3 regions of the Deinococcus sp. JMULE3 genome follow, and region 3 is predicted to be linked to each of the others. Evidence: riboswitches for the same ligand, from Rfam matches in the RefSeq annotation. Region 3 holds a riboswitch; each other region holds the start of a gene.

Region 1 (10,352 bases), 1.5 Mb from region 3:
GGTGGCAGGGTCAGGTGTACAACCTCCACATGAGCCGCGCCCGCTGACGGCGCGTGCCAGAGTGACGGCGTGACTGACCTCGACCTGGGTGGCGGGTACTCGGCCCGCCCGATCTCGCTGGTGGAGTACCGGGCGGCGTGCGCGCGGCTGGAGGACCGGATCTTCGGCGGGAATTCGCTGTTCGCGTTCGATCCGCCGGTGCGGGCGGCCCCGCCGCTGGGCGAGTCGTGGAACTGGGGCGTGTACCACGGCGCGGAACTGATCGGCTGGCATCACGCGCACGCGCGGGACGAGCGGACGGTGTACATGGCCGACACCGGCCTGTTGCCCGAGCATCAGGGGCGCGGGGTGTACTCGCGGTTGCTGCCGCACCTGCTGGCCGCGTTCCGCGCGGCGGGGTTCACGCTGGTGCAGAGTCACCACCGCGCGACGAACAACGCCGTGATCATCCCGAAGCTCCGCGCCGGGTTTCACCTTCAGGGCCTGAATGCGTACGAGGGCGGGGTGAATGCCGCGCTGACCCTGAGCCTGGACGGAACGTACGGGCAGGCGATGCACGTCCGCAGCGGCTTCCGCGCGCCCTCAGGCGAGGCAGCGCGGCGACTGGGCGTCCCGGACGAAGGACTGCCCGGTCTGGCCGACGCGCCCGACCTCCCCCTCCCGGCGGACGCCGAGACGGGCGTGGACCTGGGCGGCGGGTACCGCCTGCACCGCGTGCCGACCGCCACGTACCGCGAGGTGTACGCGCAGCTGGAGGCCAGCGCGTACGAGACGGACTCGTTCGACTGGGGCGACCGTAAAGCCGCGCCCGCGCCGCGCGGTCCGCTGTGGAGCTGGCTGATCAGTCACGCGGGACGGGTGGCCGGGTGGCAGGCCAGCCGCGCGTGGGACACCCGCACCGCGTACATGGTGAACACCGCGCTGCTGCCCGCGCACCGGGGGCGGGGCGTGTACACCCGCCTGCTGCCCGTGGTGCTGGACGCCCTGCACGGCGAGGGTTACCCGCTGGTGCGCAGCCATCATCACCTGACGAACAACGCCGTGATCGTCCCGAAACTCCGCGCGGGCTTCCGCTTCCAGGGCGTGCAGATCGACGAGCACGGCGTCATGGCCATCCTGCTGCGCAGCGCCGACCCGGCGTACGCGGCGTACATGGACCGCCGCAGCGGCCTGACCCGCTGAACGTCAGGGGCCGATCTGGACTGTGAACGTCTGAGTCTGCTCAGTGACGTTCTGGGCGCGGTCGTACACACGGACGGTGACGGTGTGCTCGCCGTTGGCGGCCGCGTCAAAATACTGCGCGTAGGAGTTGTACGCGGTGGGGTCGTCCACGAACGTCTTCCCGTCGATGGTCAGGACGACGCGGTCCACGGCGGTGTTGTCCCGCGTGCCGAGCTGGAAGTTCACAGTGCCCTGCGCCCGCAGCGTCTTCGGGAACACGACCATCGTGACGGACGGGGACTGGGTGTCAAGTGCGGGCGCGGTGGTCTGGGTGGTGGCGGGGGTGGGGGCGGCGGGCGTGTTGGCCGCGCCGCAGCTGGTGGCCAGGACGGCCAGCAGTGCCGGAACGAGTATGCGCATGAGTACTCCTGCTGCGTTGCCGCAGTGGGTCTGGTCCGTCCCGGCCGGGGGCCGGTCTGGACAGGGTCGAAAAGTCGGTCGCACCACTGGCTCCGCGCGTCCCAGGTGCCCGGATAGGGGACCGCGCTTCATCGCCTCTTCTCGCCCGGTACTCCGCAGCGAGGCCTTCATGCTGCCTTCACCTTTCCGTCAGATCTGTCACGCGCGCCGCCATGAAGCCCCGCACAGGCCACCCACAGCAGCGGGACCCCGAGGTGACACAGACTCCGGTTGAAAGGTTTGCAAAAACTTGCAACCCGAGCAGAGCGAGCAGGAGAAAACCGGGTTCCGGGGTCCCGCCGATCTCCGACACTGCCTCAACCGGAGGCCGCCTCCTCCGTTGGTTCGGTTCACAGATCGGCACCCGCTGCTCTCCTGCTCAGCCGCAGTCCGGCTCAGGCGCGGCGGGGCGGGCGGTTCTTCGCGCGTTTGATCGTGCCGATGCCCGCCTCGCTGGTCAGCACGGCTCGGTACAGGTCCCACCACTGGCGCGCCTGGGTGGGTTCGCGGGTGAGGGTCTCGAAGCGGTAGTACGCGGCCTCGCCGGTCGGGAGGACGAAGGTGGGCGTGCCGAACACCCCGACCTCGCGCGCGGCGTCCAGGTCGGCGCGCAACTCGGCGCGGCGGGCCTGCTCGTCGGCCAGGGCCGCCGCGAAGGCGTCCAGGTCCAGACCGCCCTCCTGCGCCGCCGCGTGGATGACCCCCTCGGTCAGGGGCTCCTTGCGTTCGTGGTGGGCGCGGAAGAGGGCCAGCGTGAACGCCCAGTGGGCCGCCTCGCCCTGCAGGGCCGCCGCGTGGGACGCCAGGAACGCGCGCAGGCCGGGCTTCAGGTACTTCATGTACCCCTCGCCGTCCGGGGCGTCCAGGCTCTGATCCGTGACGCGCCACGACAGCTCCTTCGCGTTGTCCGCGTGGTTCCCCTCGACCAGCGAGTAGTGCCGCAGGGTGAACGCCTCGCCCTCCGTTTTCAGGACGGCGGCGAGTTCCACGCCACGCCACGCGTAGGGGCACAGGAAGTCGAAGTACAGCTCGGTCGCTCGGGTCATGCGGGGCACCGTACACCCTGAGGTGCGCGGCGGAACGTCACGCGGGCTGCACTCCGCCCGCCGGTCCGGACTGCACGGCCTCCACCTCCGCCGCCGCGCCCGCGACCAGCACGGCGTCCCCGGCCCGCAGGACGTCCTCGGCGCGGCTGCGTAGCGGCTGCCCGTCGCGCCAGATCGCCACGACCAGCGCGCCCGTCTCGCGGCCCAGGTCAGCGACCGTGCGGCCCACCATGCCCGGCGGGACGCTCAGTTCGCGGATCGTGAAGTGCTCGCTGGTCACGTCGCCGCTCAGCAGGCGACTCAGGCGCGGCGCGAGCATCATCGCCGCGATCCGGTTCCCGCTCAGCTGGTACGGATTCACGACCTCGTCCGCCCCGGCGCGGCGCATCTTGCGGGCCGCCGACTCGTCACTCGCCCGCGCGATCACCCGCACGCCCGGGTTCAGGCCCTTGGCGGACAGCACCACGTACAGGTTGCTGGGATCACTGTTGATCACCGTGACCAGCGACGCCGCCCGCTCGATCCCGGCGCGGCGCAGCACGTCCTCGTCGGTGGCGTCCCCGACCAGGGTGTGCAGGCCCTGCGTCTGCGCCCACTCCAGGTGCTCGGGGCGGTGATCGACCACGACCACCTGGCGCCGCGCGCCCCGCAGCGCCACGCTGACCGCCTCGCCCACCTGCCCGTACCCGCACACGATCGTGTGATCCTTCAGGCTCATGATCTTCCTCTCCTTGCGCCGCCGCGCCGCGTCCGGGTCGGTCACGGTCCGCAGCATCGTCTCGGCCAGCAGCGTCAGCAGGTACAGCATCAGCCCGATCCCGACCAGCATCAGCACCACGCTGAACACCTTCCCGTCCGTGTGCAACTCGCCCGGCGCGCCGTACCCCACGGTCGTCAGGGTCATGGCCGTCATGAACAGGCAGTCCAGCCACGACCAGCCCTCCAGCACCCGGTACCCGACCGTGCCGAACACCACCAGCCCCGCGATCAGGGCCAGCAGCACGGCGGGACGGCGGTTCATGCCTCCAGTGTAGAGGGGCGCTCAGCGGTGAGTCGCGCCGAACGCGGGCACCGGGCAGCGCGCCTGCCGGACGCGGATCAGGCTCTGTCCCACGTCCGGCGGACGGTCAGGGCAGCAGGCGGCGCAGGTGCCACAGGTGCGCGCCCGCCCACTCGCGGCGGTCCTCGACGGCGTCCTGGATGCCGTCGGCGTACCCGAGCGCGCGGTGCAGTTCCCCGGCCAGCATGGCGTCGGCGTGCAGGGCGCGCAGCGTGTCCAGCGGGGCGAGGTCCGTCCATTCGCGCAGGAACGCGTCGCGCGCGGCGTCCAGCGTGGCGGGGTCGGTGCCGTCCGGGCAGAGGTAGGCGGGGTTGGCGTCCAGAAAGGGGTGGGTGAGGCTGGCGTCGGACCAGTCGAGGATGGTCACCTGATCCTCGTGCGTGGTGACGTTCCCACCGTGCAGGTCCCCGTGCCCGAGGGTGAGGGGGACCGGACTGCCGTGCAGGCGGTGCAGCGCAGCCTCCAGTTGGGGACGGCGGGCGCGGAGCGCGGCGGCCTCGTCAGGGGTCAGGGCGTCGGGGTGCGGCCCGTGCTCGTCCGCGTGCAGACTCTTGTCGCTCAGCAGGGCGTCCAGCTGGCCCAGCAGGTACGTGGGGCCGCGCGGGCGCAGGTTCAGGCCCGGCAGCAGGTGGCGCGTGTCGCGCTGCACCCGTGCCAGTTGCCGCAGCACGGCCGCCGGGTCGCCCCCGACCTCACCGCAGCCGTCCAGGAGCAGCAGGCCGCGCCGGGTGTCGGCGGCCAGGACGGGCGGGGCCGCGCCGGGCACCCCGGCCAGCGCGCAGGTGACCGTCACCTCCCGCGCGAAGAAGTCCGGGACGGCCTTGAAGTACACGTCCCCCCGCCGCGTGGGGACGCGCCACAGGACGCTGATCTGCCAGTGTTTCAGCACGACCGGGGCGCCCGTGCGGGGGCGGTCCTGCGCGGCCAGTTCGTCGTCCAGCCAGGCCAGGGCCGCCGCGTGCCAGTCCGGCCCGAACCACGGGGTGCGAGCAGGAGTCCGCGCGGCGTCCGCCAGTTCACGCAGCTCCTCCGGGACCGGCGCGCCCTCCGGAGGGTCGGGGGTGAACAGCTGCCACGCGCACGTGGCGCGGGTCACGCCGTCCCCCCCGGTCCCGTGCCGGGTGAAGTCCAGCCGCCGCCCCAGCCAGCCCTCCACCCCCGCCGCCCGCGCGGCCTCCAGCACGTGCTCGCCGTAGTAGACGGGCGTGTCCACGGTCAGGGTCCGGCAGGCGACCTCCGCCCCGCCGGGCCGCGTCAGGAGGAGGTGCAGGGTCGTCTCGCGCCGCACGGGTTCGGTCATGGACGCAGCCTCGCACGCGCCGCCCCCAGCGGGCATCTGTCAGATGACGCAGCCACCCGGCACGGACCCGGTGACGCGCCGAGCGGGACGTCCGGCGGTGGTCATGGTGGGGGGCGCGCCGTTCAGGGAGAATGACGCGCATGAGTGACCGGGAACTGAATTTCGCGCGGGAGATCATGGGCAACCGTTCCTACCGGGACGTGCCGGACGCCGAGGTGCTGCAGGAGGCCGAGCGGCTGCTGGACGGCTGGATGGCCGGGGAGCTGCGCATGGAACGCCCGAAGATCTACGACCATTACGCGCTGCTGCTGCTGGCCCTGACCCGGCAGGTGCGGTCGTTGGAGGCGCGCGTGAGCGAACTGGAAGCCGCGCGGGGGCCGCAGTGACGCGGGTGAAGGTGTGCGGCACGACCAGCGTGCACGACGCCGTGCTGAGTGCCGAGGCGGGCACGGACGCGCTGGGCTTCATCTTCGCGCCGGTCAGCAGGCGGCTGGTGTCGCCGCAGGTGGCGCGCGAGGCGGGCCTGAGCGTGGGGCCCAGCGTGGCGCGGGTGGGCGTGTTCCTGGATCAGGGGCTGGACGAGGTGCTGCGCACGGCGGAGGCCGCGCGGGTGAGTGCCGTGCAGTTGCATGGACGCCTGTCAAGTCTTTACGTGATGGCGGTCGCCGCGTATTATCCCGTTCTGCGTGTCGTGCGCCCCGCCGATCTGGCGGGCGAGGCGGACATGTGGCACGGGCACCGAGGCGTCACGCTGATGCTGGACGCGCCCGAACCCGGCGGCGGCATTCCGCTCGACTGGGACGCGTTGCGCCCCTTCTTCCCCGATGGGGCGTGGCTGGCCGGGGGCCTGGGACCGGGGAACGTGGCGGCCGCCATGACGGCCCTGCACCCCGCCGGGGTGGACGCCGTGAGTCGCCTGGAGGCGAGCCCCGGCGTGAAGAATCCCGAGGCCGTGCGGGAATTCGTGCAGGAAACGCGCCGCGCTGCCCGGAGTTATCCACAGTGAAACGGGCACCTGTGGATAACTTTCCCGGTTGTGGAAGAGTTCCACGCGAGGCGTGAAAAGTGTGTTTCACACGGACAAATAACCGGTCCCTCGGCACCGGGGGATTCACCTTATCCACAGGCTGTCCACAACGCCTGTGGATAAACCTGTGGATAACCTGAGCGAATCGCCCGGCTCATGCCCTGCACGCGGCCCCCGCAGGGCCACCTCTCACGTTGAACGGTTCCGCCGGGCACTCTAGCAACACCACCCCAGGGCCGGTCAAGCACCCGGCAGGCCGAACCAGCCCGCCAGCACCCGCCCGGCCTCCACCACATCACCCGGCTGCCCCAGATCCACCCCGGCGCCCGCGAACGGCACCCGCGCGAGCGTGTGGCCCTTCGTGCGCAGGTCCTCCAGGTTCCCGTGATCGCTACTGACCACCACCCGCGCGCCCGCATCCAGCAGGCCCAAGAGCAGCGCGTCCACCCGCCGCAGGTACGACCGCCCGGCCGCCAGCGCGTCCCCCGGCACGTCCGGCGCGCCCGCGTGCCCCAGCAGGTCACTGAACCACAGGTCCAGCGCCAGCAGATCGACTTCAGTCGCCGCGCGGGCCAGCGCCGCCCCGTGCCGCGCCAGGGTGTCCAGTGCCGCCCCCTCCTCCCCCACTACAGCCCAGGGCCGCGCATAAGGCAGACCCAGCGTCGCGCCCAGCAGCGGCACGCCCGGCGGATTCAGCGGCAGCCCCGCCGCGCGGAATGCGAACGGAAAGCAGCCCATGCGGTTGCGGCGCCCCGCCCCCGATTCCAGCGCCTGAAAGTACGCGGGGACGTACTCGTTCCCCAGCGCCACGCGCGCCCCGGCCCGCGCCAGCCGCACCGGCAGCGCCCCCTCCTGAAGCAGCCGCTGCAGGGTCGGCCCCGGATGCGGCCCGAAATGCTCCCCCATCACGCGCACCGCGTCCGTCCCGGTCAGCCAGCACGCCTGCCCCGTCCCCGACTGCGGCAGGCCCGGCACGCCCAGCGTCGCGTCCAGGCACCGCCCCGCGTCCACCAGCGGCCGCAGCGTCCCCAGCGGTTGCTCCCAGACACTCCCACCCGGCGCGTCCTGCGGGTGCCCCACGCCGTCCAGCGCCAGCCACACGATCCCGCTCACGCACGCTCCATCCGGGCAGCATAGTCCGCGCGGCCCGGATCACCGTGAGGGTCACACCGTCCGCATGCCGTGTGACCTGATCCGCAATTCACCGCCCACTGTGATACGCTGGTAACATAATCAGGAGGCGAACCCATGCGCTACGCCGTACAGATCCTCGACGAAACCACCACCCGCCCCCACCCCACCCCCGCCCTCACCCTCGACTTCACCGAGGAAACCGTCACCATCCGCGAACTCATCCGCCGCCGCGTCTACCAGGAATGCACCGACCACAACGCCACCCAGACCCAACGCTTCCGGGGGCTCGTCATCCCCGAAGGCATGGAACGCGACCTGAACAGCCCCGCCACCCCACGCCCGCACCGCATCCACTGGGAACAGCAGTACGCCCGCGCCACCGAAGCCTTCACCCGCAACGGCCTGATCATCCTGATCGGCGACCGACAGGCCGAGAGCCTCGACGAGACCGTCACCCTGCGACTCGATGAACCACTGGACGTTACCTTCCTCAAACTCACCCCACTGGTGGGGGGCTGAGCGATGATCACCACGACAACCAGCCATGGACGGCATCAGATCAACGGGCGAGAGGTGGACGAGGCGACCTTCACTGCATTTCAGCAACTTCTGACCCCTGCCTTCACGAGGCAGGAGGCGGAGGCCAACCGGATCAACACCCTGCTGGAAGGCGAAGAGTTACGCCACGCAGCGGTTCGGCATCTGCTCAGTGAGGCCATCCGGCCCCACGCGGCCCTTCTGAAACCCGATCTGGTCGCCGGGTGCGTGATGACCGCGTGGCAGCACTTCACCCCATCTGCGACGACCCTCCTGCACGAATGGTTCGGCCTCACCGCCGAGGTGCAGGGGCTTCTGCTGCCCCGTCTGCGCCACGTTGCGGCGGATGAAACCGCTCCGCTGCGGGTCGCCGCCACAGCGGCCGTCCGTCACCTGGACGAACTGCGTGATCTGGAACAGCGACTCGCTGACGCATCCGGGGAGGAAGCGGCGAATCTATGGCTGGCCCTGCTCGTGAAACAGGTGCGCCTTGGACGCTATGACACGTCTCAGGTGCGGCAGCCCCCCCCGCTCCCCAGCATCCCAGCGGGTCAGCAGGGCTACCTTCTGGGCCGGGTCCTTGACCTTCATACATCTGCACATCCTCAGACGGCGCCGCCACAGGTGGGGTGGAGGGAAGCTCCCAACGCCTGGAAGACAGCGTCTGACACGGCACTTCCTCACCTGCTTCAGGAAATTGGCGACGACGAGGTCGCCCATATCCTGGCTGTCAGGGTCGAACCGGAGGCCGCCCCTCTGAGTGCCTACGCCGATGTGCCCACCAAGGCATTCCTGCCTGCCCTGGTACAGAGGGCCACCAAGACCGCCATCTTGTCCCCATTGGCCCTGGCCGCAGCGCGCCGCTCGGCACTGGTGACCTACTGGGGACCAACGGCTGAAAAGTACCCGTGGTGGATCAGTGTTTCTAACATCTTGACGCCGGAACTGAATCCCGGTGAGGCGTGGTCGGATGCGGTGCTGGCTCGCCTGGACGCCCTGCCCCCGGAGCGGCGGGAGCCGTGGCCTGCGCTGATGGCGTTCGCACGCACGGCGACAGCGGGCAAACCCACGGCGAAGTGGCTCAGGGATGCCGGAGCGCACGTGAAGGCGGTCGGGGCGGCGCCCTTCCGGGAGGTGTTGACGGACGCGTTGCCGCTGCTGTCCAGGCCCCGGACGTTCCGCCTGAATCCCGGACAGTACGGTGGTGATCCGAACCTGCTGCTGGACGAGTTCAACGCGCTGTCCCTGAAGGGGCTGCTGTGGATGGTGCCGCTGGCGGCGGACGACGCGTTGACGCGGGCGGTGGCGGGCGTGGCAGAGGCGGCGCTGCGGAAGGTGCCGGGCGTGGGGCCGCGCGCGCCGAAGATCGCGAACGCGGCGGTGTACGCGCTGTCGCGCACGGAGTCCGGGGCGGCGCTGTCGGCGCTGGCGCGACTGAACACGACCGTGACGTTCAAGGGCACGCTGAAGGAGGTGCGCAAGGCGCTGGACGTGGTGGCGGCGCGCCTGAACGTGACGCCGGACGAACTGCTGGAACTGGGCACGCCCACCCTGGGTCTGGGCGTGGTCGGTGAGCGGGTGGAGGTGCTGGGGGACGTGCAGGTTCGGCTGAGCGTGGACGCGCGGGGCGCGCATCTGGAGTTCTCCCGCGCTGGTAAGCCGCTGAAGAGCGTTCCGGCGGCCGTGAAGAAGGATTTCGCGGAGGACATGAAGGAGTTGAAGGCCGCGCAGAAGGAGGCCGAGCAGGTCACGGCGGCCCTGGCGCAGCGGCTGGACGCGCTGATGATCGAACCCCGCACCTGGGTGGGCGCGGCGTGGCTGGAACGGCACCTGAATCACCCGCTGGCCGGGACGGTGGCGCGCCGCCTGATCTGGCTGGTGGACGGCGTGCCCGCACTGTGGGGGGACGGTGACCTGCGGGACGTGCAGGGCGAGCCAGTGGCAGTGTCCCCCACCTCGGGCGTGACGCTGTGGCACCCGATCGGGCGGGACGTGGATGAGGTGCTGGCGTGGCGAGCGCGGCTGGAGGCGCTGGACGTGCGGCAGCCGTTCAAGCAGGCGTGGCGTGAAGTGTACGTGCTGACCGACGCGGAGCGGCGTACGGGCACGTACTCGAACCGCTTCGCGGGGCACATCCTGCGCCAGCATCAGTTTCATGCGCTGGCGGCGCTGCGCGGGTGGCGCAACCGCCTGCGCCTGATGGTGGACGACAGTTACCCGCCCGCCATGCGTGACCTGCCCGCCTACGGCCTGCGCGCCGAGTACTGGATCGAGGGCATCGGCGAGAACTACGGTGAGGATTCCACCGAGTCCGGCGCGTACCTGCGCCTGACGACGGATCAGGTGCGCTTCTACCCGCTGGCCGCCCCGGAAAACCACGCGCACGCCGGGGGCGGCGGGTACACCATGTGGGTGAATCAGGCGCAGCAACCCCTGAATCCGCTACCACTGGCTGACATCCCACCCCTGGTCCTCTCGGAGGTGCTGCGCGACGTGGACCTGTTCGTGGGCGTCGCGTCCGTCGGCAACGACCCGACGTGGCAGGACGGCGGTCCGGGCGGCCGGTTCCGGGAGTACTGGCAGTCGTACTCCTTCGGGGAACTGAACGAAACGGCCAGGACCCGCGCC
Region 2 (10,352 bases), 1.7 Mb from region 3:
ATCGGCGCGATCGGCCTGGAGCACGGCGATGGGGCCTCGCTGCTGCGCGGCGCGGCCGTGCTGCCCGAGGCGCGCGGTGGTGGGCTGGGGCGGCGGCTGGTCATGAGCGCCGTGGAGTACGCGCAGGGCCGCGGGGACCGCGCGATCTACATGTTCAGCCGGGGCGGCGACTGGAGCACGTTCGGCTTCACGCAGGTGCCGCTGGCGGTCGTGATGGGCGAACTGCCCGACGCGCCGCAGGTGCAGGCCTACCGTTCGCGCGGCGAGCGGCCCGGCGGCACCACCTGGATGCGCACCCTGGGGTAAGGGGTGTGGGGTGTGGGGTGTGGGCTGTTGATCTGTTCCCACTTCCCACTCCCCACTTCCCACAACCGCCCCGCAGGGGCTGCGCATGACGCTGTCCCTGGATTCCATCGCGGTGCCGGATATCCACCCGGAGGCGCCGCTGTCGTTCCGCAAGGCGCGGCTGTCGGACATCGACGCGATTCATGAGCTGATCGGGTACTGGGCGGCGCGTGGGCTGATGCTCGTGCGGTCCAAGGCGCTGCTCGCCGAGACCATCCGTGACTTCCATCTGGTGCTGGCCGAGCCGCACGAGGGGCGGCCCGGCGGGCTGGGCGGCGTGTGCGGTCTGCACATGCTCGCGCCGGATCTGGCCGAGGTGCGTGGGCTGGCGATCCACCCGAACATGCAGGGGCGCGGGCTGGGCAAACAGCTGGTGGCGGCGTGCGAGGCGGAGGCCCGTGCGATCGACCTGCCCGCGCTGTTCGCGTGGACGTACCAGCAGGGCTTCTTCGAGAAGTGCGGGTTTACCCGCATCGAGAAGACGAACCTGCACCCGAAGGTCTGGAGTGAATGCCAGCGCTGCGCGTTCTTCGAGAACTGCAACGAGATCGCCATGTACCGGGAGCTGCGGTGACGGGATGGGGAGGCGCGCCGCAGGTGAGGCATCACCCATTCGGGGGGGGAGGTAGGCTCGGGGGCGTGACTCGTTTCCTGCCCGCCCTGACCGTCTCCGCCCTCCTGACCGCCGGTGCTGCCCAGGCGCAGACCGTCCGGCCCCTGGCCGAGGGCCTGCCCGCCGGGGCGCTCCTGACGCTGGAAACGCACGGCGCCGCGCCCGCGTTCAAACGCTTCTTCGGCGCGGCGGACCGCCTGATCAGCGCCGCCGACCTGGGCGAGGACAGCGGCAGCATGCTGGGCGTGGCGCAGGCGGTGCTGGGCGACTCGCTGGGCCGCGAGGGGATCGCCGGGGTGTTCACCGTGCAGGGGAAGAAGGGCACCTTCGAGCCCGCGCTGCTGGCCGTGACCCGCTCGGGTGCCCTGACGAACGAGATGCTCGGCGAGATGCTGCCCGAGAAGCCCGGCGCGCGCGTGGGCCGCTACACCTTCTCCCGCGTGGACGGGATGTTCGCGGGCGCCTCGAACGGGCTGGCGTACGTGTCGAGCGACAAGGCCCTGCTGATGGCGTACCTGGGCCGCCTGAGCGGCAAGGCCGCCCCGACCCTGGCGGCGTCCGCGCCGTACGCGGCGGCGCAGCGCGCGGCGGGCCCGCAGGAACTCGGCCTGTACGCGAACTTCAGCGCCACCGCGAAGGTCATCCGCTCGCAACTGGCGCAGGTCATGTTGCCCCGCCTGCTCTCGCCGGTCGTGGACGCCCTGGACACCCTGGGGCAGGTCGCGGGCGGCCTGACCACCACGGCCGGCGGCTGGACGACCGCCAGCGCGCAGGTCGTGAATCAGGCGGGTAAGGATAAGCCGCTGGCCCGCATCCTGCTCGACACCACGGACTTCGAGGTGCAGGGCGTGATTCCCGCCAGTGCCGAGGCCGTGCAGGCGACCGCCTGCCACCCGGACACCGGCGCGTACCTGGGCCGCTGGCTGACCCGCGTGGACCTCCTCGAACCGTTCGGGTTCCTGACCGACAGCCAGCTGGCCCATCACCTGGAGCAGTCTGGGCGGTACCTGGGTGATGAATGCGCGCAGGTGACGCTGGCGGGCGGAATGAAGGCCGGGCTGAACCAGGAGGACCCGCTGGCGTCCCTGGCGACCACCGTGTCGTACCAGCGGGTCACGGACCGCGCGGCGGCCGACGCGCACCTGCCCGAGTACGCCCGCAGCGTGAACGAGGCGCTGGACGGCCTGCGCGGCACCGTGACGTCCCTGGCGAAGACCGGCATGGACACCCTGATGGACGACGCCATGGCGGACGTGGATCCCCGCGCCCTGATGCTCGGGGCGGGCATGGCCGGGGCCAGCCAGGGCCTGGACGAGTCCCTGAAGGGCCTGAAGATGGTGTACGCCTTCCGGGGCGAGTACCTGATCACCGCGTTCAGCCAGGACGCGCTGGACGCCGCGCTGGCGGACGGTCCCGTGCTGGCGGACGACGCGGCGTTCCGCGCGGCGGGCCTGAGCATGCAGGGCTCGGCGGGCTGGTCGTACCAGCCGAACCCGGCGGACCTGAAAGCGCAGGACCTCGCCGGGATGCTGCCCAGGGAACTGAGCGGCGACAAGGCGCTGAGCGGCATGTTCGCCGGGGCCATGACGGGCGCGGCGGACCTCATCAACCGATTTGACGGAACGACCTCACAGCGGTCCGTTGCGGGGAATGTCATTATCGGCAAGGCGAGCGTGCGCTACCGCTGGTAACCCCCGGGGGAGCCGCGGTGCCGCGCAGAGCTGAGCCATGAAACGCGTCCGGAGAGGCGCGAATGGAGGAAGCATGATCAGGAAAGAACGAGCCATCCTGGCTCTGGAAGACGGCACCGTGTACCGCGGGTACGCGTTCGGGCACCGCGGCGAGACCGTGGGCGAGGTGGTGTTCAACACCTCCATGACCGGGTACCAGGAGATCATGACCGATCCCTCGTACAACGGGCAGATCGTGACCATCACGTACCCGCACGTCGGGAACTACGGCGTGGCGATCTACGACATGGAGAGCAACAAGCCCTACGTGCGCGGCTTCATCAGCCGCGAGTTCAGCGGCGAGTACTCCAACCACCGCGCGCAGCAGTCCCTGGAAGCGTTCATGCAGCAGTACGGCGTCGTGAGCATCCAGGGGATCGACACGCGCGCGCTGGTGCGCCGCCTGCGCACGGGCGGCGTCGTCAAGGGCGTCATCGCGCACCGCAGCTACACGCACCCGGAAGATCCGTACGGCGAGTTCACGCCCGCCGAGGAGCAGGTGTACGTCAGCCGCGCGCTGGGCCACCAGGACATCGACGGGCACGACATGACCCGTGAGGTCACGACCGCGCTGCCCTACGCGTTCCCCACCCTGCGTCACGGCAAGCGCGTGGTCCTGATGGACTTCGGGATCAAGCACACCATCATCGAGCGTCTCGCGGAGGTGGGCATCGAGCCGATTGTGGTGCCCGCCCACACCACCCCCGCGCAGATCATGGCGCTGCAACCGCACGGCCTGTTCCTCAGCAACGGCCCCGGTGACCCCGCCCCGCTGGAGTACGCGCACAAGACCGCCTGGGAACTCATGGGCCTGCTGCCCACCTTCGGCATCTGCCTGGGGCACCAGATCCTGGGCCTCGCGGCGGGCGGGAAGACCTTCAAGATGAAGTTCGGGCACCGCGGCGGGAATCAGCCCGTGAAGAATCTCTTAACGGGCAATGTGGAGATCACCAGCCAGAACCACGGGTACGCGGTGGACATCGACTCGATCCCCAACGGCGCGTTCGTGCCCACCCACATCAACCTGAACGACGGCACCCTGGAAGGCATGGCGCACAGCCGCTACCCGGTGTTTTCCGTGCAGTACCACCCCGAGGCCAGCCCCGGCCCGCACGACAGCCGTTACCTGTTCGACCGCTTCATCGAGGAGATCGACGCCTTCGATGGGGGGAATGGTACCCCCATTGCCAAGGCGAGTGCAGGTCGTCTGGGGGTTTGACAACAGCTGACCGGGGCAACATCATGAACAGGATGCTCCAGTGAGAAACTTCATATTGAACACGCGGTCAGTGACAAGCGTGTGAAGACCATGAAGTGAACTCCAGCATCCTCGGGGACGGTCCCCGGGCCAACAGCTGTTCAGGAGCAACGAATCATCCGGCGCACACGGGCGCCTAGGCCGGATGAGGAGCGAGTGGCGCGACCGACAGAACGGTGGGACTGCAGTCCCCCTGCTGTCGGTCAATTTTTTTCCCCCCGGAGGTCCCCCGGAGTGAAGCGCCTGATCACGCCCCTCTTTCTCGCCCTGACGCTGGCCCAGGCCCAGCAGGCCACGCCACCTGCCCAGCAGGCCACCCCGCAGAACGTGACCTTCACGCTCACGCAGGACCTCGTGCGGCGCAGCGCCGACAGCAGCGGCAAGGTCACCGAGACCATCGTGGAGTCGCCCAGGACGGTCCTGCCCGGCGACATCCTGCGCGAGGAGGTCACGCTGCGCAACGTCTCCGGACGACGCCTGGGCCAGCTGAACGTGAACGTCCCCGTACCACGCGGCACCGAGTTCAGCACGCTGACCACCACGCCCACCGACCGCTGGAAGGTCACGTACTCCACCGACAGCGGCAAGACCTTCAGCGCTCAACCCACCCGCACCGTCACCACCACCGAGAACGGCCAGCGGGTCACCCGCACCGTCCCCGCCCCGCTCAGCAGCTACACCAATGTCCGCTGGACCCTGACCGGCATGACCCCGGACGAGACGCTGAAGTTCAGCTTCCGCGTGAAAGTCAAGTAACCCCCCGACCCCCTCACGGAGGAAGCACATGAAGAAACACTGGACCCTGACCGCCCTGATCGCCCTCACCGCCGGCACCGCGCACGCCGCGGGCACCGCCGCCGGGACGGTCATCACCAACACCGCCGAGATCGTCTTCACCCCCGAAGGCGGCACCACCCCCACCCCCGTCCCTTCCAACCCCGTCACCACCACCGTGCTGCCGGTCCCCAGCTTCACCATCGTGCTGAACGACGGCAGCACCGACGTCACCACCCCCGACTACACCCGGCCCGGCCAGACCGCCACCGCCCGCCCCGGCGACACCGTGGTCTTCCCCTACACCCTGACGAACACCGGCAACGTCCCCAACGAGTCCTACGTCCTGACGAACACCCCCGACCCGACCGCCGCCGTGAAGACCCCCACCGGCGTGACGTACTACCCCGCCAGCGCCGACACCAACAGCGACGGCACCCTGAGCCCGGCCGAGATCGCCGCCGCCACACCCATCACCACCATCAGCGGCGTGAACCAGGACCAGTCCGTCAAGTTCTTCCAGGTGTACACGCTGCCCGGCACCGCCACCGACGCCGACAAGTACGGCGCCGACCCCACCGGCACCCGCCAGGACAACCCGGCCTTCAACAACGACCCCAGCGTCCCGCGCGACGCCAACAACTCCAACGTCACGACCGTCGACCGCAAGGACGCCACCGTCATCGGCCCCAAGGCTGACCCGGACGGCAACGGCAACCCCCTCACCGCCCCCTACACCAGCCCCGAGGGCGTGCTGATCACCCCCAGCGCCAGCGACACCCAGACCGCGCAGGCCACCACCACCACCACGACCGTCACCTTCACGAACACCGTCCAGAACAACGGCAACCGCCCCGACGTGTTCGATATCACCACCGCGCTGGCCGGCTTCCCCACCGGGACGATCGTCACGCTCCTCAAGCCTGACGGCACCCCCCTGACCGACACCGACGGCGACGGCGTGCCCGACGTGGGCAGCCTGAACCCCGGCCAGACCGCCGACCTGCTCGTCAAGGTCACCTTCCCCGCGGGCAGCGCCCCCACGGCCCCCGGCACCCAGCCGACCGTGACGGTCACCACGACCAGCAGCAACGACCCCGCCAAGAAGGACGACACCAAGGACATCGTGAACCTCCCCGGCCTGTCCTTCGGCAACCCCACCCCCACCCCCGGCGGCGATCCCACCCTGCCCGGCACGCCCGAGGCAGGCCAGCCCGGCAGCCCCAGCAGCCCGATCATCCCGCCCAGCACCTGCACGGCAGGCAGCCCGGCCATCCAGTCCACGGTCGCCATGGAGATCGCCAACCTGGGCAGCGCGACCGACACCTTCGACGTGAGCGGCACCGCGCCCATCAAGCTGACCGACGGCACCACCGTCACCGTGCCCGTCGTGTACTCCATCGACGCGAACGGTAACAAGGTCCTGGACGCCGGTGACACCCTGCTGACCGACACCAACGGCAACGGCATCCCCGACACCGGCGCGCTCGCCGCCGGCGCGGAGCTGAAACTGATCGCCGCCGTGGACGTGCCCTGCGCCGCCGCCGCGCAGACCATCACCCTGAACCAGACCGCCAAGTCCCCCACGACCGGCGTGACCGTGCCCGACACGAACGACACCATCCTGGTCGGCAAGACCCCGGTCGCCGCGCCCAGCAAGACCGTCGACAAGGCTGAAGCCAAGCCCGGCGAGCAGCTGACCTACACCATCATCGGGAAGAACACCAGCAACGCCAACGTCACGAAGGCGTTCATCAAGGACACCCTCCCGACCAACACCAACTACGTCAGCTTCACCGCGACCAGTACCGCGGCCGGCACCATCCTGTACTCCACCAACGGCACCACCTGGAGCGCCACCCCCATCGCCGCGCCCCAGGCCGACGGCGTGACCGTGTACGCCGGCGTGGACACCAACGGCAACGGCACCATCGACACCGGCGACGTCCTGACCCCCGGCCAGAGCATCACCGGCACCTTCGTGGTGACCGTCAAGTAATCCTCCCAGGCGCGCCCGCCCCGATTGCGCGGGCGCGCCCCACCGGGCAGGGGAGACCCCCAGCCAGACTTTTTCCCTCCCCTGTCCCGCCCACAACAGCAGAAACGACCCATCATTTTTCCCCCTCACACCGGGAGGCCCCGTGCGAAACCCCCCACTGCTCAGACTGCTGGCCCGACTGGCCCTGGCGCTGCCCCCGACCCTGCTCGGGGCGGCGCTGGCGGCCGGCACCCCCGCCGGAACCGTGATCCAGAACACGGCCGTCCTGGAATTCACGCCGCCCGGCGAACCGCCCGTGCGCGTCCCCACCCCGCCCGTCACGACCACCGTGCAGGCGGTGTGCTCGGTCAGCGCGCTGCCGAACGGCACGGTCGCCCAGCCCGGCCAGAGCGCCACGCTGCTGCCCGGCGAGACCACCACCTTCCGGTACGTGGTCACGAACACCGGCAACGCCGCGAACACCCTGACCCTCGGGATGCTCAGCGACGTGGCCTCGCAGTTCACGCCCGGCGACCTGAGCATTCACCGTGACGCGAACGGCAACGGGCAGATCGACCAGAACGAGGCGGCCCTGACCAGCCTGACCCTGGCCGCCGACGCCAGCGCCACGCTACTCGTGCGGGCCACCACCCAGGCCAGTGACCGCGGCAACGCCTACCCGAACCTCAGCGTCCGCTGCGCCACCAACGTGCGCGGCCTGAACGGCGAGACCGACACCGACAACGTCGCGCGCCTGACCGTCGGTGACCCGCCCACCCTGACGCTCGGGAAGACCTTCACGCCCGACACGCTGCGCCCCGGCGACGTGACCACCGTCACCCTGACCGCCCGCAACGAGGGCAACGGCGCCTCGCGCGCCGTGACCATCACCGACCTGCTGAACACGCCCGAGATGCGCGACTTCGTGTTCGTCAGCGGCAGCGCCCGCCTGAGCGGCAGCGCTGCGGGCGCCGTCACCGAGTACAGCGCCGACGCCCAGACCTGGCAGGCCGCCGAGACCAGCCCGGTCAGCGGCATCCGCGTCCGCGTGGACAGCCTCGCCCCCGGCGCCACCCTGACCCTGACCTTCCGCCTGCGCAGCCCCGAGCTGACCGGCACGCGCCGCAACGTCGCCCAGCTGCGCAGCAGTGACATCAGCGTGGACGCCCCCGCCGACGTCACCCTGCGCTACCAGCCGCTGATCGCCCTGGGCCCGCTGGGCAACCCCCAGGCCCTGCCCGGCGGTGAACTGAGCAGCGACGACAAGCAGGTCAAGCAGGTCGCCCTGCTGAACAGCGAGGTCTGCTTCCCGCACACCGTGCAGAACCTCGGCGACCGCCCCGACACCATCACCGTCAGTGGCCGCGTGGAACTCGGCGAGGGCAGCGTCCGCTTCACCGAACGCGACGGCACCCCCATCACCGAACCCTTCCGCAGCGACCTCGCGCCGCAGGCCACCCGTGACTTCAACGCCTGCTACGTGCCCAGCAAGGCCAGCACCAGCTCCGCCAATGAGGCCTTCCGCGCCGTCCTGACCGCTGCGAGCAGCCGCGGCGCCGCCGACAACCTGACCGTCGACTGCCTGCTGACCGTCGCGCCCCTGACCCTGAACCCCGTCAAGACCGGCGATATTGAAGGGCTGGTCGAACCGGGACAGCTGCTCACGTACCACCTGAAACTCACGAACACCCAGAGCTTCCCCCTGACGAACGTCGAGGTGCGCGACAACCTGCGCAACCTGCAGGTGCTCGACGCCAGCGGGAACGTGATCCGCACCGACCTGCTGGAATTCGTCAGCGCCGACCAGGGCGGCACCCTGCAGGGCGAGACGGTCGTCTGGACCCTGGGCCGCCTGGACCCCGGCCAGAGCTTCGACCTGACCCTGAAGGCCCGCGTGCCGCAGGACACCCCGGACGGCGCGCGCGCCGTGAACGTCTTCACGGTGAGCAGCAGCGAACTGCCCAGACCCATCCCCAGCAACCCGGTCGTGAACGGCGTCTTCCGCAGCGCCAACCTGACCCTGGTCAAGACCAGCAGCCCCGCCGTCGTCGCCTACGGCCAGACCCTCACCTACACCTTCACCGTCACCAACAAGAGCGCGACCGGCGTCCTGGAAGCCATCAAGGTGCAGGACACCCTGCCCGCCGGACTGAACTACGTGGAGGGCAGCAGCCTGCTGAACGGCGTCGCGATCACCCCCACCGTCACCGGCCGCACCTACGTCTGGGAGATTCCCGGCCTGGCGCCCGGCGCGAGCGCCGTGATCACCTTCGACGCGGTCGTCACGCCCGACGCCGGCACGCAGATCCGCAACAGCGCCATCGCCACCGCCGTCAGCAACAACGGCGAGACCCAGACGCCGCCCAGCAGCGTCGCCAACACCATCGACCCGCTGATCTTCGGGCGCAACACCGCCGATCTGGTCGGGTACGTGTTCCAGGACGTGAACCGCAACGGCATCTACGACCGCGGCGTGGACCTGCCCTGCATGAACGCCCGCGTGATCCTCGCCGGGGGCCGCGTCGCCCTGACCGACGCGCAGGGCCGCTACCACTTCCGCAACCTCTTCGAGGGTGAGGTCGCCCTGCGACTCGATCCCAACAGCGTCGCCACCGCGCCCCTGAACGTCCCGCAGGACGCCGGACGCCCCGGCAGCCGCCTGATCTACGTCCGGAACCTCACCAGCGCCGACTTCCCGCTGGCGCCCGACGCCGGGGACATCGCGGTCGTGCGCGACACCACCCTGCGCGTGACCAGCACCCTGCCGCTGCAGACCCCGCAGGTCCTGACCGTCCGCAAGCAGGTGTTCGAGCAGGAAGGCGGCACGTTCCTGGTCCAACTGACCCTGACGGCCAGCACCGACCTCAGCGGCGTGCAACTCTCCGATCCCCTGCCGCAGGGCGCCGAACTGCTCGACGGCCAGAACGCCCTGACCTTCACCACCCTCCCCGGCGGCGAGCGCGTCCTGACCTACCGCTTCCGCTGGACCGGGGATCTCAAGGGCGCCGTGACCGACCCGGCCGCCAGCTGGAGGTACTGAGTGAAACGCGCCATCACCACCCTGACCGCGGCCCTGCTGGGAACGGCCGCCGCGCAGGAAATCTCCACCTCGCTCCCCCTGACCTCGGTCGGCGACAAGCTGATGTGGACCGTCGGGGATCAGGACCTGCGCCTGGTCGTGGGCCTCAGCTCGCGCGTGCAGCTCGACGTGTACGGCGCGCAGTTCGACCCCGCCGACTACCGCACGCCCGACCAGTACGGCGACGAGAACTACGACCCCGCCCCCAAGGGCCCGGTTGGCAGCACCTTCACGCTGATCGACGCCGACGGGCAGGTCGTCCGGCAGCAGGAGTTCGGGCAGGGCGCGCAGGACTGGCAGACCTTCCTGAACAGCGACCTGAAGGCCGGAACGTACACCCTGCGCGTGCGCACCCAGGGCAACGGCAAGAACACCTTCGCGCTGCGCCTGACCTCCGTCAGCGCCGCCGTCGAGGCCGACCACCTGAACGTCACCGTCCGCAGCAACGACTGGGTGCCCGCCCTGAACGTGTACAACCCCGGCGGCCCCATGAGCATCCGCATGTACGACGGGGACGGCGCGGGCGAACTGCAGGGCGAACTGCGCGACGCGCAGGGCAACGCCTACCCCATCAA
Region 3 (9,465 bases):
GAACACGCCCGCGGCCTGATCCTCGTCACCGGCCCCACCGGCTCCGGCAAGAGCACCACCCTCGCCAGCCTGATCGACCACATCAACCGCGCGTACGCGTACAACATCATCACCATCGAGGACCCCATCGAGATCCTCCACAAGAACAAGAAGAGCATCGTCGTGCAGCGCGAGGTCGGCAGCGACACCCGCGACTTCCGCACCGCCCTGAAGTACGCCATGCGCCAGGACCCGGACGTCATCATGATCGGCGAGATGCGCGACAAGGAAACCGTCGAGGCCGCCCTGAGCGCCGCGCAGACCGGCCACCTCGTCGTCAGCACCCTGCACACCCAGGACGCCGTACGCAGCGTGAACCGCATCATCGACTTCTTCCCACCCTTCGAACGTGAACAGGTTCGCCTGCAACTCGCCGAATCGCTCGTCGGCATCATCAGCCAGCGCCTCCTGCGCCGCGCCGACGGCGTGGGCCGCGTCCTGGGCCTGGAAGTCCTGCTGAACACCCCCCTGATCCAGGAATACATCAAGGACGAGGACAAGACCCCCCTGATCAAGGACGCCCTGATCGAGGACAACATCCGCGGCATGCACACCTTCGACCAGCACCTCGTGCAGCTGTACCGCAACACCCTGATCACCATGGACGAGGCCCTGGCCGCCGCGACCAGCCCCCACGAACTGAAACTGATGGTCACCCGCAGCGGCTTCACGTTCTGACCCGCCTTTCCGCTGGGCGCGGCGCATTACCGTCTTCCGGGTGCGCCGCGCCCGCGTCCGGTGCCGGTTCATCGTACGGATTCCGTTTGTTTCGTGAACAACCCGGGACAGCACCGGGTTGCCAACTCCACGCCCGGAACCCGCCTTTCTCCCACTCGCGCCGCTCGGATTGAACGGCTTTGTCAGCCCTTCAATCGGAGTCCGGATCAGGCCAGTCCGCAGGCCCGCTGCACGAGCAGGTGCAGTTCGTCCCGGCCCAGGCGACGAACCTCGGGCGTCAGGTCGCCCGGCAGGTCGCTCAGGCCGGGTACGATCGGCACGAAGCGCAGTTCGGGGCGGCAGATCAGGTCGCGGGACGCGGTCAGCGCCAGCGTGAAATCCACCCGCAGTTCGAAGTGGGCGTTCAGTTCCGCCCGTAGCGGGTCCGGGTCGCCCGCCAGGAGGGCCACCAGGGCCGGGTGCGGCGCGAAGCCGTCCTCAAGGTGCCGGGCGGTGCGCGCCACGTCCAGAAAGATGCCGGCGCCGGGCAGCACGTACCCGCTCACGCGGCGGCGGCACAGGTCCGGCGCGTCGCCGCGCACCAGCGTCACCTGCCGTCCCGCGCGGGCTGCGCCGCCCAGCAGGGCCCACAGGCGCCCCAGGCTGGAGTAGCGCGCCAGTTCGACGTGCCCCGCCGGTTTCTGCGGGAGGGGCCGGGTCGGGCGATCCGAGGCGGGAGAGGACACGCCCGTATGCTACGGCGGACGCGACCGCCGCGGCTGAACGCGACCTGAATGAACTCCGGAGTGGGCCGCACCCAGGCCGACGCTGGGCGAGCCGGGTGCGGCGATGCGGTCAGTCGCCGAGGACCGTCAGGCCCAGCAGGGCGGGGTTGGCGTTGCCGCCCCCGCTGACCAGTGTCACGGAGCGGATGACCTGATCGGGCCTGAGATTCACCCATTCCAGGACGGGCACGGCGACGTTCAGGCCCTCGCCGGTCACGCCATTCCAGCCGGGGGCGGGGATCATGCTGGTGGGGGCGGTGTCCGTCCAGGCGCGGATGTGCCGCCCGTACTCCAGCGGTTGCGTGATCCGGCTGCCGTCTGCGTATTCGATCTCGTACTGGCCGACCTTCTCGCGGTTGGTGGCGGCGGGCCAGCCGGTCGCGTGCAGGAACGCCAGGGCGCGGGCCTTGCGGTTCAGGTCCACCGTGGCGCGGTCAGGGAGGGATTTGACGCTGGCGCGGCTGCCGCGCAGCATCACGGCCCCCCGGACGTCGAACAGGTATGCGCCCAGCCGCTGCACGCGGGGCTTCAGATTCCGCAGATCGATGTCCCGGCCCTTGCCGATCCAGCCGCTTCCGTCCTCATCTGCCAGGGCGCGCGTCACGACGGGGGAGAGGTCCACCGTCGCGCCCGCCTCGGCGCGGTACGGGGTGGGTTGATACAGGTCGCGGTAGCGCAGTTCAGCGTCCTTCACAGCGGGCGCGGCCGGATTCCAGAACGCGCCCGCCGCGCGCACGAACGGCGTGCCCTGGTCGGCGTTCCCGTCCCAGATGCTGGGGTTCCCGAAGTATCCGGTCCAGCGGGTCTGGATCATGCCATGCGCGCCGAGACTCGCGGCGGCCTGCGCGTGCCCTTCGGCGTTGCCCGGGTCGGACCAGCTGGCCCCGAAGGTCGGGAAGCCCAGCTTCTGGATGGTGCCCAGCATGCCGAAACTGTTCCCCGGCGCGTAGTTCCAGTACGCCACCTGCAGGTCCTTCGGGAGGCGGGCGGGCAGCGTGCCGATCACGGCGTCTGCGAAGGCGGTGTCGTGCCAGATCATGCTGTCCACGCCCAGTCCCTTGAGGTACCCGTGCAGCTTCACGACGTCGTTCACGAACAGCGTCTCGAACCCCAGCGCCTTGCCGTTCTCGCGTGCGGGGAAGCGGTCACGGTTACGGACCTCGTCGTGCCCCAGGTGAATCACCTTCGGCCCAAAGACCTCGACGGCCTCCTTCAGGATGGGCAGGATCACGCGGTCGTACGTGGCGGGGTTCAGCGTGTCGTACGCCCAGGGATTCTGGCTGTCCGGGTCCTGTTTCAGGTCCGCGTTCTTCCCGCCGTAGAACATCCACCCGGCGTGCGACAGCGTCTCGATCAGCGGGATGACCTCCAGGCCGTAGCTGCGGGCCAGGTCCGCCACGCGCCTCGCCTCGGCCTTGCTGGCCCCGCCGGGGTGCGCGAAACCCCCCGCCTTGGCCGTGTCCCACTGCACGTAGTTGCTCATGACGAGCACCGCGTTGAACTTCAGGGCGGCCAGCATGGGAATCAGGGCGTCGTTGACGCCCCTGCTGTACTGGTCGAGGTAGATCATCGCCACGCGCTGGCGCAGGGCGGGCGCGTCCGTGATGCGGGCGTAGCGCAGCCCGGCGGGCGTCAGGAGCTGCCGCAGGGTCTGCGCGCCCAGGTACGCGCCGCGCGCGTCCGCCCCGACCACGTACGCCCCGCCGTCGTCCACCCACAGCGCGTACGCTTCCGCGCCGCCCGGCGTCAGGCCCGCCGCCTTCGCGCGGGCGGCCAGATCGGCGTCGGCCAGCGTGCCGATCACGACGCCCTTCCCGCCCGCCGGGGCGTCGGCCAGTGTCAGGCCCAGCCGCGTCTTCCACTCGGCGCGCAGGTCCCGCGCGGCCCACCCCAGCTCCGGCGCCGTGCCCACCACGCGCACACCCAGCCCGCTCAGGGGCAGCGTGCCGTTCGGGAAGGTCGCCGCCTTCGGCTGCGGCACCAGCGAGGCGAACGGCGTCTGCACGCGCGCCTCGGCGGCCGGGGTGAGGGTCACGGGCGTCGCCGCCGCGCCCAGGCTCAGGCTGATCAACAGAGGCCACAGGCCCCAGATTCGCTGCTTCATGTGTCCTCCGAAAGGGCAGGGAGGCGGGCGCCACCTGACCGCGCGCCGCCTCCAGCTCCCTGCACCCCGGTTACAGGCTGGCGTTCCAGGCCTTCACGATGTCGTCCAGCGCCTGCTTGGCGCTCTTCTGACCGGCCATCGCGGCCTCCACGTTGTCCTTGAAGACCTTGTTCAGCTTGCTGGCGTCCGGGTACACCAGCGTCAGGTCCTTGGCGCGCTTGAGTTCCGTGGACGCCACGAGGCGGCCCTGGCTGACGGCGTCCGATCCGCCCTGCTTGAAGAACTTGTCCCCGCTGGCCTTCACGGTGCTGGGGAAGGTCGTCTTCGTGACCTTGCTGAACTGCAGCTGGTTCACGTCGTTCGTGAGGAACAGCGCGAGCTTCTGCGCCAGCGCCTTGTCCCGCACACCCTTGGGCACCATGAAGCCCATCAGGCCGGTGTGGATGACGTTCCCGGCGATGTTGATCGGGTACGGCGCCACGCGCGTCTGATCGAAGATCGCCTTGTTGTCGTTCTGCACGCGCAGGATGAACTGCGGGCCCGTGATCAGCATGCCCAGCTTCCCGGCCGAGTACAGCTCGGTCGCGGCCGTGAACCCGCGGCGCATGGTGTCCTCGGGGATGTAGCCCTTCTTGTACAGGTCCACGTACGTCTGCAGCACCTTGACGTGCTCGGGGCTGTTGAACACGGCCCGGCTGCCGCTCTTGTCCAGGATGGGCAGGCCCGCCTCCTGGAACACGTACAGCATGCTGATCCCGTTGATGTTCGGCATGAAGCCATACATGCCGGTCCTGTCCTTGATCTGCTTCGCTGCGGCGATCAGCGTCTGGATGGTGCGCGGCGGGTTGGCGGGGTCCAGGCCCGCCTTGCGGAAGATCTCGGTGTTGTACGCCACGACCTTCGGCGCCCAGTACCACGGCACGCCCATGACCTTCCCGTCGTACGTGAAGGTGTTCAGCGGGCTGGCGAAGTACAGCTTCTTCTGCGCGGCACTCAGGTCCAGCGCCTCCAGCGCGCCCTGCTGCACCAGCTTGACGGTCATGTCGCTGCTGAGGTTCACGGCGGCCGGCGGGCGACCGGCGGCGACCGACGCGAGCAGCTTCTGCTCCATGGCGGTGGCGGGCACGTCCACCCACTTGAGTTCCACGGTGGGGTTTTCCTTCTCGAACTGCGCGACCAGGCGGTTCATCTCGTCGTTGAACAGCGGCGCGAGGCTGATCGTCCAGAATTCCAGCTGGGTCTTCTGCGCGGAGGCGGTCCCGCCGAGCATCGCGGCGGTGATCAGGGTGGTGAGGGCGCGGTATTTCATGCTTGAACTCCTGGGGTGCGGCGCGCCGGGCGGCGCTGGGTGGACTCCGGCGGGGGAACTTGAGAAGGATGTGCGCCGAATGTAGCGGTTTTCCGCACCTACCGTCTGAGAACCTGAGCGTGCCCCTCTCACCGGACCGTCAGCTTGACCGGCTGCCCGCCATCCCGAGCGCCTGCGCGAACCAGCGGGTCACGTGATCCGGGCGGGTGATCGCGCTGCCCACCACCACCGCGTGCGCGCCGGTCCCCAGGGCCTGCGCGGCCAGTTCCGGCGTGTTCAGGCGCCCCTCCGCGATGAACGGCAGCCCCCCGGCTGCCAGGGCGCGCATCAGCTCGACATCCGGCCCGGCCTGCTGCGGGCTGTGCGGCGTGTACCCGCTCATGGTGGTTCCCACGATGTCCGCACCCGCCGCGTACGCCGCCTGCGCTTCCGCCAGCGTGCTGATGTCCGCCATCGCCAGCGCCCCGCAGGCGTGCGCCTCGCCGATCAGGTCCGCCACCGGGTACGGGCGGGGGAGGTCCGTTCCGTCGAACGCCACGATGTCCGCGCCGGCCTGGGCCACCGCGCGCACCTCTGCCGGGGTGGCCGTGATGTACACCGGCGAGCCCGGCTGCGCCTGCTTGGTCAACCCGATCAGTGGCACGTCCGTCAGTGCCCGCACCGCCCGGATGTCCTCCGGACTGCGCAGCCGCAGGCCCCGGGCGCCGCCCAGCAGCGCCGCGCGGCTCATGGCCGCGATGATGCCCGTGTCCCGCATGGGGCTGCCGTCGTCCGCCTGGACACTCACGATCAATGCGCCCCGCAGGCGCCGTAGCACGTCACTCACGCCGCCCAGGGTAGCGGACCGGCGCGGCGAACTGGTGCGCGCCACCTCCGCGCGCGTCCGGGCAGGCGCTGGCGTAGGCTGGGCGGCGTGAGCCCAACCCCGAACGGCCCCCTGTCCAGCGGCGCGCTGGTGATGGTGGACATCCCCGGCCCCACCCTGGACGACGACACCGCCGCGTACCTGCGCCGCCACGGCATCCGCAGCGTGTGCCTGTTCCGCAAGAACGTGGAGTCCGAGGCGCAACTGTCGGCGCTGTGCGCCGACCTGCGGGCCGTGATGGGCGAGCACGCCCTGATCGCCCTGGACCACGAGGGCGGCGCGATCCTGCGCCCCACCTTCTGGCCGCATGCCCCCAGCGCCATGAGTCAGGGGGCCGCGGGCGACGAGACGCTCACGGCGGACGTGAATGCCGCCCTGGCACGGCAGCTGCGCCGCGTGGGCATCAACTGGAACTTCGCGCCCGTGCTGGACGTGAACGTGAACCCCGCCAACCCCGTGATCGGCGAGCGGGCCTTCGGCGCCGACGTGGAACTGGTCACCCGCATGGGCCGCGCGGCGCTGTCCGGGCACGACCGGGCGGGCGTCGCCGCGTGCGTCAAACATTTCCCCGGCCACGGGGACACCAGCCTGGACAGCCACCTTGCGCTGCCCCGCGTGGACAAACCCAGGAACGAACTGGAGGCCGGGGAGTTCGCACCGTTCCGCGACCTGCTGCCCGTCACGCCCGCCGTGATGACCGCGCACATCATCTACCCGGCGCTGGACCCCGCGCGGCCCGCCACACTGTCCCGCGCGGTGCTGACCGGCCTGCTGCGCGAGGCGTGGGCCTATGACGGGGTGATCGTCACGGACTCCATGGGCATGAAGGCCATCGACGACCACTACGGGCGCGGCGAGGCCGGGGTGATGGCCCTCCAGGCAGGCGCGGACCTGGTCATGGCCCTCGGCCGCCGCGAGGCGCAGGAGGCCACCCTGGACGCCATCCAGGCCGCCCTCGACAGCGGCACGCTGGACGCCACGCAGATGCAGGCCAGCGTGCGCCGACTGGAGACCCTGGCCGCCCGCTACCCCGCGCAGGCCGACGACACCCTGGACCCGCAGGCGGACGCGGCGCTGCTGGAGGGCGCCTGGGCACGCGGCCTGAGCGCCTACCGCGACCCGGTCGCCCCGCCCCCCGGTTCACGCGTCCTGCTGGTCGCGCAGGCGAAAGTTCCCCGCGAGAACGTCAGCGAGGCCAGCGTGGACGCCCAGACCCTCGCCGATGACCTGCGCGGCGTGTACGACGTGCAGCTGCACGCTTTCGACGACCCGGCTGAACTCGACTGGGACGCCCTGCGTGCCCACGGCCTCCCGGTGATCCTCGCCACCACCGCCCGCCACCGGCACGCCGCGCTGCGCGGCGTCCGCCCGGACCTGCACCTCGCGCTGTACAACCCCTACGCCGCGCTGGACGTGAACGCCCCCGCGCTGGTCACGTACGGCTTCCAGCCCGAAGCGCGCCGCGCCGCGCTGCGCTGGCTCGGCGGCGACCTCGCGGCGGCCGGCACGCTGCCCTTCCCGGCCTGACCCGACTGGGCAGGAGGGGGCTGCCTCCGGGCGGCCACAGGTCGGGGTCGAAAATGCATGCCACATGCGGCGGCCCCACCCAGGTCAGGGTGGGGCCGCGCAGGAGCACCAGTCATACGGGATGAAATTGACTTGCTTCCAACGTGATTGCCTTCCGTTGTCCCCTCTCCCCCTGTGGGAGAGGGAGGGAGGAGCGAAGCGACGGAAGGGTGAGGGGGCCACCGGGCGACTCCGAATGTTTTGGAATCACTTGAATCCCGTATCAGATCGGTTCATTCACTGAACGTCTCCTGGCGCGGGCAGGTCAGAACGCCTCGAAACGGATTTCGTCCACCAGCATGTGCACGGTGCCGGTCGTGGCGGTGCCGCCCCACGCGGCGCTGTTGGTGGGCCAGACGTTCAGCATGATGTGTGCGGCCTGCTGCGGGACGTTCTGCGTGGTCTCCCAGACTTTCGTGCCGTTCAGGAAGTACGTGACGCGGTCGGGGCGCCACTCGTACGTCAGGGTCTGGAAGCTCTGCCCGAAGGTGACGCCGGTGGGCAGCACGCTGTAGCTCTTGTTGTTCACGGTGTTCCACACGGCGGCGTTCAGGGTCCTAGGGCGGTTCCCCTCGATTTCCAGGTCGATCTCGGTGGCGCTGTCGTTCACGTAGCTGAACGCGCCGCTGATGTTCCCGCTCTGGACCTTGCCGCTGCGGGAGGGGTTGGCGCTGGTGCTGGCGGCGCGGAAGCGGTAGGTGTACCGCCCGAAGCCGAAGGTCTGGGCGCTCTGGATCTCGGCGGCGCGGGCGCACAGGCCGGTCGCGCAGGCCTGCACGTTCAGGGTGAGCAGCAGGTGGCCGCCCTTCACGCTGGCCAGGGACGGGTCGAACCCGCCGGTCAGGCCGGGCGCCTGCCAGAAGCCGGGCCAGCTGGAGCGGATCCAGCGGGCGCTGTCCAGCGTGTCGAAGGTTTCGGTCCAGGTGGCGGCGGCGGGGCGCAGGGTGGTTGCGGTGGCCTGCGGGGTGGACAGGTCGTTGCACGCGGTGAGCCACAGGCCCAGCAGGGCGGCGGCGGCGGTTCGGTGGATGGTCATGTGGCGTCTCCCTCTGGTGGCCCGGCTGACCCTGGGGGTTCCGTGGCTTTGCGTCCCCGCCTCGCGGCGGGTTTGCCCTGAGCATCGGGATGCTCGACTGCGCTGTGAGTGTCTCCTGCCGTCTCCTTCAAACCTCTTACATGAATGCCGGTCCGGGCTGCGCAGGACGGCATTCCACCCATCCGGGGGTACGCCGCCGGGGCGGTCGGGGGCTCCTCAGCGGCGCGTGCGGACGCAGCGGCGGAACGCGTCCAGGGACGCCTCGCTGGTCGTGATGCGCCAGTCCACCCGGCCGTCTTTCAGGTGGAACCAGAACGCCCGGCGGATCTGCCCGAAACCCGGCAGGGCCGCACACATGTCCCGGATCCACGCGGCCTTGCTGCCGCCCTGCTCCACGCTGGCCAGTTCGCCCAGCTGCACGGGCTTGTCGCCCGCCACGAGCTTCAGTTGCCGGTACGACGCGGCGAAGGTGTCGCGGAAACTCAGCCAGCGGTTCCAGGGGTTGGTGGTGCCCCAGTTGTACCCGTCCAGGCCGACCTCGTGCACCCACTCGCCGCCCGGGTACAGCGCCCGGTAGGAGCTGGGCATGCCGGGGTACAGGATGTTCGGTGTCCACACCCAGCGCACCGGGGCCTTCTCGGCCCGGAACACGTTCACGATCCGCCGCCACGCCCGTACGAAATCGGCGGGGGTGTTGCTGCGGGTCAGCTGGTACGTGCCCCAGTTGCCGTTCATCTCCGGGGCGAAGGTCACGCGGACCGTCACGCCGCCCCGCCGGAGGTCGCGCGCGAACTGCCGCAGGTACGCGTCGTGCCGTCCGGCGGCAATGTCGCGGTACGGCACGCCCCGCACGCCGGACGCGGCGCGCACGCGGGGCTGCCAGGACAGTTCCAGTTCGCGGCCCTGAGCACTCAGGGTGCGGGCGTACGCCTGGTTGAACGGTGTGTTCCAGTCCTGGAACCAGCGGACCGCACCGAAGCGGCAGCCCAGTTTGCGTTCCAGGGCGTCCAGTACGGCGGGGCTGTCCACCGTCAGCCCGAACACCCCGCAGGAGGGCAGGGGCGCGGCGTGGGCGGTCGGCAGGCCGGTCAGGCCGCACAGGGC

What was found. Region 3 has a riboswitch for cyclic di-GMP ahead of EXW95_RS18705 (glycoside hydrolase family 16 protein). Riboswitches for the same ligand answer to the same signal wherever they lie in the genome.
Region 1: it holds a riboswitch for cyclic di-GMP, as region 3 does, so the genes downstream of both, EXW95_RS11505 (Ig-like domain-containing protein) here and EXW95_RS18705 (glycoside hydrolase family 16 protein) in region 3, are expected to answer to the same signal.
Region 2: it holds a riboswitch for cyclic di-GMP, as region 3 does, so the genes downstream of both, EXW95_RS10215 (hypothetical protein) here and EXW95_RS18705 (glycoside hydrolase family 16 protein) in region 3, are expected to answer to the same signal.

Annotation. Positions count from the first base shown of each region.
Region 1 is NZ_SGWE01000004.1:1,770,416-1,780,767, reverse strand. Features, by position in the region: gene EXW95_RS11515 (hypothetical protein) at 1-47, shown strand, start outside; gene EXW95_RS11510 (GNAT family N-acetyltransferase) at 70-1,182, shown strand; gene EXW95_RS11505 (Ig-like domain-containing protein) at 1,186-1,581, opposite strand; cyclic di-GMP riboswitch class II at 1,645-1,729, opposite strand; gene EXW95_RS11500 (DsbA family protein) at 2,016-2,666, opposite strand; gene EXW95_RS11495 (TrkA family potassium uptake protein) at 2,704-3,687, opposite strand; gene EXW95_RS11490 (phosphotransferase) at 3,794-5,026, opposite strand; gene EXW95_RS11485 (hypothetical protein) at 5,167-5,412, shown strand; gene EXW95_RS11480 (phosphoribosylanthranilate isomerase) at 5,409-6,032, shown strand; gene EXW95_RS11475 (metalloenzyme domain protein) at 6,294-7,166, opposite strand; gene EXW95_RS11470 (hypothetical protein) at 7,302-7,706, shown strand; gene EXW95_RS11465 (DUF4132 domain-containing protein) at 8,658-10,352, shown strand, end outside.
Region 2 is NZ_SGWE01000004.1:1,515,452-1,525,803, reverse strand. Features, by position in the region: gene EXW95_RS10235 (GNAT family N-acetyltransferase) at 1-306, shown strand, start outside; gene EXW95_RS10230 (N-acetyltransferase) at 392-919, shown strand; gene EXW95_RS10225 (hypothetical protein) at 985-2,649, shown strand; gene carA (glutamine-hydrolyzing carbamoyl-phosphate synthase small subunit) at 2,723-3,907, shown strand; cyclic di-GMP riboswitch class II at 4,041-4,126, shown strand; gene EXW95_RS10215 (hypothetical protein) at 4,181-4,702, shown strand; gene EXW95_RS10210 (DUF11 domain-containing protein) at 4,731-6,719, shown strand; gene EXW95_RS10205 (DUF11 domain-containing protein) at 6,862-9,738, shown strand; gene EXW95_RS10200 (T9SS type A sorting domain-containing protein) at 9,739-10,352, shown strand, end outside.
Region 3 is NZ_SGWE01000004.1:3,232,567-3,242,031, forward strand. Features, by position in the region: gene EXW95_RS18675 (type IV pilus twitching motility protein PilT) at 1-717, shown strand, start outside; gene EXW95_RS18680 (hypothetical protein) at 924-1,442, opposite strand; gene EXW95_RS18685 (beta-N-acetylhexosaminidase) at 1,552-3,585, opposite strand; gene EXW95_RS18690 (sugar ABC transporter substrate-binding protein) at 3,656-4,894, opposite strand; gene EXW95_RS18695 (N-acetylmannosamine-6-phosphate 2-epimerase) at 5,034-5,720, opposite strand; gene nagZ (beta-N-acetylhexosaminidase) at 5,808-7,286, shown strand; gene EXW95_RS18705 (glycoside hydrolase family 16 protein) at 7,591-8,361, opposite strand; cyclic di-GMP riboswitch class I at 8,374-8,448, opposite strand; gene EXW95_RS18710 (glycoside hydrolase family 26 protein) at 8,578-9,465, opposite strand, start outside.